Regions from separate parts of the Rhodopseudomonas sp. NSM genome, predicted to be linked through region 1. Evidence: predicted binding sites of a transcription regulator. Region 1 holds the regulator's gene; the other holds the start of a gene.

Region 1 (3,390 bases):
ACACCGTGCGCGACGGCGATCAGGTGACCATCACCGAGGCCGCCCGCCACGGCCGCCACATCCGCCCCGCCGGGATCGACTTCACCGAGGGCGAGGTGCTGCTGCGCGCGAGCCATCGGCTCAGCGACCGCGACCTCGCGCTCGCCGCCGGTATGAACCACCCCATGCTGCCGGTGCATCGCCGGCCGCGCGTGGCCATGCTCGCCACCGGCGATGAGCTGGTGATGCCGGGAGCGGCACTCGGCCCCGGCCAGATCGTCTATTCCAACGGCTACGCGCTGCGGGCGCTGGCGTGCAGCGAAGGCGCCGAGGTGATCGACCTCGGCATTGCCGCCGACACCGTCGAGGCGACCCGCGCGGCGATCACGCGCGCGCGCGACCTCGGCGCCGATGTTCTGGTGACGACCGGCGGCGCGTCGGCCGGCGATCATGATCTGGTCAAGTCGTCGCTTGAGGCCGAAGGCACCTCGATCGCGTTCTGGAAGATCGCGATGCGGCCGGGCAAGCCGATGATGCACGGCCGGCTCGGCCCGATGCGGGTGATCGGCCTGCCCGGCAATCCGGTGTCGTCCTATGTCTGCGCATTCCTGTTCATGGTGCCACTGATCCGGGTGCTGTCGGGGCGGGGCGAATCGATGCACCGCCGCCTCCCCGCCGTGCTCGGCGCCGACCTCACCGCCAACGACCAGCGCGAAGACTATCTGCGCGCCCACCTGGCGCTGCGCGACGACGGGCAATGGCTGGCGACGCCGGTCGACCGCCAGGATTCGTCGCTGCTGGCGCGGCTGTCCGCGGCACAGGCGCTGATCGTCCGCCCGCCCTTCGCGGCGGCGGCCGCGACGGGATCGAGCTGTCACATCCTTAAGCTTCCGGAATAGCGATCCGCAAATTTGTTGACCTGAAATTAAGAGGTTGCGGAACACATACTGAACATATAGTGTCCGTTCATGATTTGTTTCGAGTAGTTGCGCCTCGCCTGTTCATATTCAGGGCGCGATGAACGGACCGCACGACGACACGGCGATCGTCGCCAGATCTGGGGAATGGTCGATATGCTGACGCGCAAACAATTCGAGCTGCTGAAATTCATCAACGAGCGGCTGAAGGAAGCCGGTGTTCCCCCCTCGTTCGACGAGATGAAGGACGCGCTCGACCTGCGCTCCAAATCGGGAATTCACCGCCTGATCACGGCGCTGGAGGAACGCGGTTTCATCCGCCGCCTGCCGAACCGCGCCCGCGCCATCGAGGTGATCAAGCTGCCTGATCTCGGCGGCAATAGCGGCGGCGGCCGCCGCGGCTTCACCCCCAGCGTGATCGAAGGCAATCTCGGCAAGGTTCGACCGCCGAGCGCGCAGCACGCCGACGACGATTCCGATCGCAACGTCGCGGTTCCGGTGATGGGCAGGATCGCAGCCGGCACGCCGATCGAGGCGCTGCAGACCCGCAGTCACACCATCAGCGTGCCGCCGGACATGCTCGGCTCCGGCGAGCATTACGCGCTTGAAGTGCGCGGCGATTCGATGATGGATGCCGGCATCCTCGACGGCGACATGGCGCTGATCCAGCGCAACGAGAGCGCCGACACCGGCGACATCGTGGTGGCGCTGATCGACGAGGAAGAAGCGACGCTGAAGCGCTTCCGCCGCCGCGGCGCATCGATCGCGCTGGAACCGGCCAATTCGGCCTACGAGGTCCGCATCCTGCCGCCGAACCGCGTACGGATTCAGGGCAAGCTGATCGGGCTGTACCGCAAGTACTGAGCTAAACGCCCCGCGCGGAGATGGGTCGCGGGCTCAGTCCTCGTCGTGCTGATCAGGTGCCGCCGAAGTGGCGTCGACCGGGGCGGAGCGCGGCACTGTCCGCTGCATCGGGGCGTTTCCGAGGCCCCCCTCCGGCGCGTCGGCGGGCGCCGGGGACCACGGCCGGTCGAGCCCTTTCGGCCGCACCGCGACGGTCACGAATCCGCCGTCCCCGCCCTCGTTTCGTCGCAACGCCAGAGCGCCGCTGCGCGCGAGCATATCGGCGCTGATCAGACGCGCCGCGCAATCGGGCGGCGGCTGCGCCAGCGCGATCACCAACGTCGCCCGCGCGCAATCGTCGGCCACACCATCGGCCCGGAACGACAGCGCCACCAGCCCGCCATCGGCCAGCGCGCCGACGCAGCCGTCGGCGTCGCACGAAACGCCGTCACGCAATGACGCTGAGTCGGCCGCGCGCGGATCCGCATCGGCCGCGAGCCACTGCCGGATCCTGAAATTGTCGCCACCGCTCTGCATCACCCGCAGCCTTCCATCGGGCCCGCGCAGCGCGACCTGCCTTCCGTCGCCGGCGATCAGAATCTCGGGCTGCGGCGTCAGCAGCGCCCAGCCGGTCGAAAGCGTCAGCAGCGCCAGCCCGCCATGGCGCAGCGGCGTGCGCAGCAGGCCGAGCAGGACGATGCCGAGCGACGCGAGTAACAACGGCCCGCTCCCGAACGCCGGGATCCTGCCGATCGCGCCCGGCAGCGCCGCGACCCACAGCGACACCACGATCATCCAGTCGATGCCGATCTCCATGATCCGCCAGAACACCCCGTCGAGTCCGAACGGCATCGCGGCGAGGCCGAGCAGGCCTGCGGGCATCACCATCGCCGACACCACCGGCATCGCCAGCAGATTGGCGATCACCCCATAAGGCGTGACGCGATGGAAGTGATAGGCCGCATAGGGCATGGTCGCGAGCCCCGCGACCAGCGACGCCAGCGCCAGCATCGCGATCTCGCGCCCGCCCCACAGCGCCGCGCGCGCGGTCGCCGAACTGTCCGCGGTCGCGAACAGCGCCGGCATGCCGAGCTGAACCAGTGCGACCAGCCCCAGCGTCGCCGCGAACGACATCTGGAAGCTCGGATGCACCAGCGATTCCGGCGCGATCAGCAGCACCACCAAAGCGGCGATCGCCAGCGTGCGAAACGTGATGGCACGGCGATCGACCATCACCGCGATCAGCACCACCGCCGTCATGAGGAAACTGCGCTGCGTCGCGACCTCGGCGCCGGACAGCAGCAGATAGAACGCGGCGGCGGCGAGCGCCGCGCCGGCGGCGACCTTCTTGATCGGAAACGTCACCGTCAGCGCCGGGATCAGCGCGAGAGCCGCGCGCACCGCAAAGAACACCACCCCGGCCACCACCGCCATGTGATAGCCGGAGATCGACAGCACATGGCCGAGCCCGGAGATGAACATCGCGTCGTTAACCGACGTCGAGATCGCATCGCGCCGGCCGGTGATCAGCGCGGTGGCGATCGAACGCTGGTCGCCGTCGAGCGCGAGCCGTATCCGCGCATCGATCGCGTCGCGCATCCCCTGCATGGTTTTCGCGTAGTGCAGCCGCCAGCCGCCGTCGCTCGATGGC
Region 2 (3,390 bases), on a different contig from region 1:
GACTACGGCTTCCACGCGCCGACGATGAGCTTCCCGGTGCCCGGCACGCTGATGATCGAACCGACTGAATCCGAATCCAAGGCCGAGATCGACCGGTTCTGCGACGCCATGATCGCGATCCGGCAGGAGATCGCGCAGATCGAGGACGGCCGCTTCAAGGTCGAGGCGTCGCCGCTTCGGTTTGCGCCGCATACCGTGCACGACGTCACCAGCGCTGAATGGACCCGGCCCTATCCGCGCACCGAGGGCTGCTTCCCGGCGCCGCATTCGCGCACCGATAAATACTGGTGCCCGGTCGGCCGCGTCGACAACGTCTATGGCGACCGCAATCTGGTGTGCGCGTGCCCGCCGATCGAGGACTACGCGCTCGCCGCCGACTACGCGCGCGCGGCGGAGTAGCCCGACGACGAAATCAGCACGGCGGAAGAGACCGCACCGCGCGACGCCATGTAACCGGTCGTCGTCACCCGCGAAAGCGGGTGATTCAGTATCGCGGAACATCTGGGCGACGCACGACTGCTCAACACGCGCCCTGGAATACTGGGTCCCCCGCTTTCGCGGGCAATGACGGCTGAGAGCGCTGCGGGTCATCGCTTCAACAAGACACGTCATTGCCGGGCTCGACCCGGCAATCCATCCTCTTCACAAGATGCCTTGCTTTCAGCGCGCTGCGCACGCGATGGATGCGCGGGTCAAGCCCGCGCATGACGGCTGAGTTTGCTGCTCAGCGTCGCCTCATCGAGACGCAAACAAGACATCTCAAAAAACGTGCGGCGAGCGCTATGGGGGCCCCGGCAACAGGGGTCCGCGGCGCCCGCCGGCTTGAACTCATTGGTCGGAAGCCGCCGGGACGGCGACTTCCGAAGTCGCGCTCACTCGTCGCCGGGCTCCTCGCCGTCGGCGTCGCTCTCCGGCGAGCCCGCGAGAATCTGTTCGGCGATCAGGCCGGAATTCTGCCGGATCGAGGCTTCGATCTTGGCGGTCATGTCCGGATTGGCGCGCAGGAACGCCTTGGAGTTCTCGCGGCCCTGACCGAGCCGCTGGCTGTCGTAGGAGAACCAGGCGCCGGACTTCTCGACGATGCCGGCCTTGACGCCGAGATCGAGGATCTCGCCCATCTTGGAGACGCCCTCACCGTACATGATGTCGAACTCGACCTGCTTGAACGGCGGCGCCAGCTTGTTCTTCACGACCTTGACGCGGGTCTGGTTGCCGACGACTTCGTCGCGCTCCTTGATCTGGCCGATGCGGCGGATGTCGAGCCGGACCGAGGCGTAGAACTTCAGCGCGTTGCCGCCGGTGGTGGTTTCCGGCGAGCCGTACATCACGCCGATCTTCATCCGGATCTGGTTGATGAAGATCACCATGGTGTGGGACTTGTTGATCGAGGCGGTGAGCTTGCGCAGCGCCTGGCTCATCAGCCGCGCCTGCAGGCCGGGCAACGCGTCGCCCATATCGCCTTCGAGCTCGGCGCGCGGCACCAAAGCGGCGACCGAATCGACGATCAGGACGTCGATCGCGCCGGAGCGCACCAGCGTGTCGGCGATCTCCAGCGCCTGCTCGCCATGGTCGGGCTGCGAGATCAGGAGCTCGTCGACATTGACCCCGAGCTTGCGGGCATAGACCGGGTCGAGCGCGTGTTCGGCGTCGATGAAGGCGCAGATGCCGCCCTTCTTCTGGGCTTCGGCGGCGCAATGCAGCGCCAGCGTGGTCTTGCCCGAGGATTCCGGCCCGTAGATCTCGACCACCCGCCCTTTCGGCAGGCCGCCGACGCCGAGCGCGATGTCCAGCCCGAGCGACCCGGAGGAAATCGTTTCGATATCCATCGACCGGTCGTTCTTGCCGAGCTTCATCACCGAGCCCTTACCGAACTGGCGCTCGATCTGGGACAGCGCAGCGGCCAGGGCCTTGGTTTTGTCCATGGAGGATCCTTCGACGATACGCAAAGCGGTGGGGGCAGCAGCCATATGAAGCTCCTTATGAACGGGATTCGCCGGTGGGACAAACCGCGCCGGCCCATGGCCGACAGAATGCAATGTACACTTTTTGTTCTCCGTTCGCAATATGTTCTTTTCAGCTTGAGGGCAGATATATACCCTCTGGACATGTACCCATGAGTAGCGGTATTTGTCCGTCTGCCACAACTAGCCCTAGAGTCGGCTTAGGGCGGCGGGAGACGACTGGATGCGTAGGGCAATCAAAGTCATTATTGGCCTCGGCTCTACTGCTGTTATCCTATGGGAACTGCCGGCACTCGGGAGGCTCGCTCTCAAAGTCTTGGCTGCGCTTACTACCTTCGACTTCTTCTACGAGAGGAATAGAGACCCCACATGGGTCGGCGGGGCGCTTCAAATGGCGCTGAACCCTCCGCCAGGGACGGCCCTTCTAGTTGCCATAGCGGGGCTGGCGCTGATCTATTGGCAGACTAGGCCGAGGTCAGTCCGAATGTCCTATCCAGTGATTGGAATGCTTCTGAGCGTGGTAACGTTCGCCGGATTCGCGATTTGGTATCTGATCCAAAACCAAACGGCGATTACCAAAATCGAGAGTGGCCTGCCGGATACCGCCGTCACTGCCGTACAATCAACCACAGGGAATCCTCTTTTAGATTCGATCAATGTTTACCTAGCAAAGAGTGGCAAAAAGACGAATCCGGGAATTGGCGACCCATCCGCGAGTAATTTCACAATGGGAGATGCATCGGACGGGAACGGGCCATACATCACGCATTGGGGTAGTGATTTGGGGCCGTGGCCCACCGTGCTGGACGGGTTTACAATTTCTCAGCTTCGAAATTCGCCAACGCCGCTGAAGGGCTATTCCCAGCGGCCCCTGAATGATTATGAGGCTGGAAAGAAACTTCCAGTAATCGATAGCTTTCTGGACGTTCTTCAGAACGACATGCAGAGGACCATCGACGATGGCCCCCGATTTCGAACCAACTGGTGGAATGCGATAAAGGACCCAGCCAACAACCCTAAATATTGGGACGAGTTGTTGGCTTACCGGGACAACATAAAGACATGCATTGATCGCATAGAAAAACTGCGTGCCAAATTTCCGCAATATCAAGACATCACCATTGCTGTTCAGCCTACCTACTGGAATAAGTTAACTCCGCTAGTCGAAAGGTTTTTGGTGGCCTATCAATACGCTAGCACATCGATGAAATCCGACGCGTCGCGGGAAGCTTTGTTGTTTGTGATGAACGAGCCTGAACTTGGATTTGAAAAAGGCCTTCAGGACTTTATCGCATGGAGGAATCGGGCGCAGGGGGATCTGTTAGAAATCAGGAGACAGGCCTCACCATGAGCAAACCAAAATCTTCGACGCGACGTTTCGACCAGCTTTTGCAAGCAATGGTCACTCAACCCGTACCTTCGGAAAAGC

What was found. Region 1 encodes LexA, which represses DNA repair genes until DNA is damaged. Its sites were predicted from a motif close to TGTTCNNNNTGTGTTCNG; they were not measured.
Region 2: recA (recombinase RecA) is a predicted target of LexA. The motif match lies at 2,055-2,072, and genes of this name have one in related genera.

The regions. Positions count from the first base shown of each region.
Region 1 covers NZ_JBQTCH010000002.1:64,431-67,820, reverse strand. The annotation lists gene ACTZWT_RS04530 (molybdopterin molybdotransferase MoeA) at 1-878, shown strand, start outside; gene lexA (transcriptional repressor LexA) at 1,053-1,760, shown strand; gene ACTZWT_RS04520 (ComEC/Rec2 family competence protein) at 1,794-3,390, opposite strand, start outside.
Region 2 covers NZ_JBQTCH010000003.1:98,795-102,184, reverse strand. The annotation lists gene gcvP (aminomethyl-transferring glycine dehydrogenase) at 1-399, shown strand, start outside; gene recA (recombinase RecA) at 873-1,967, opposite strand; gene ACTZWT_RS08900 (hypothetical protein) at 2,185-3,312, shown strand; gene ACTZWT_RS08895 (IS1595 family transposase) at 3,364-3,390, opposite strand, start outside.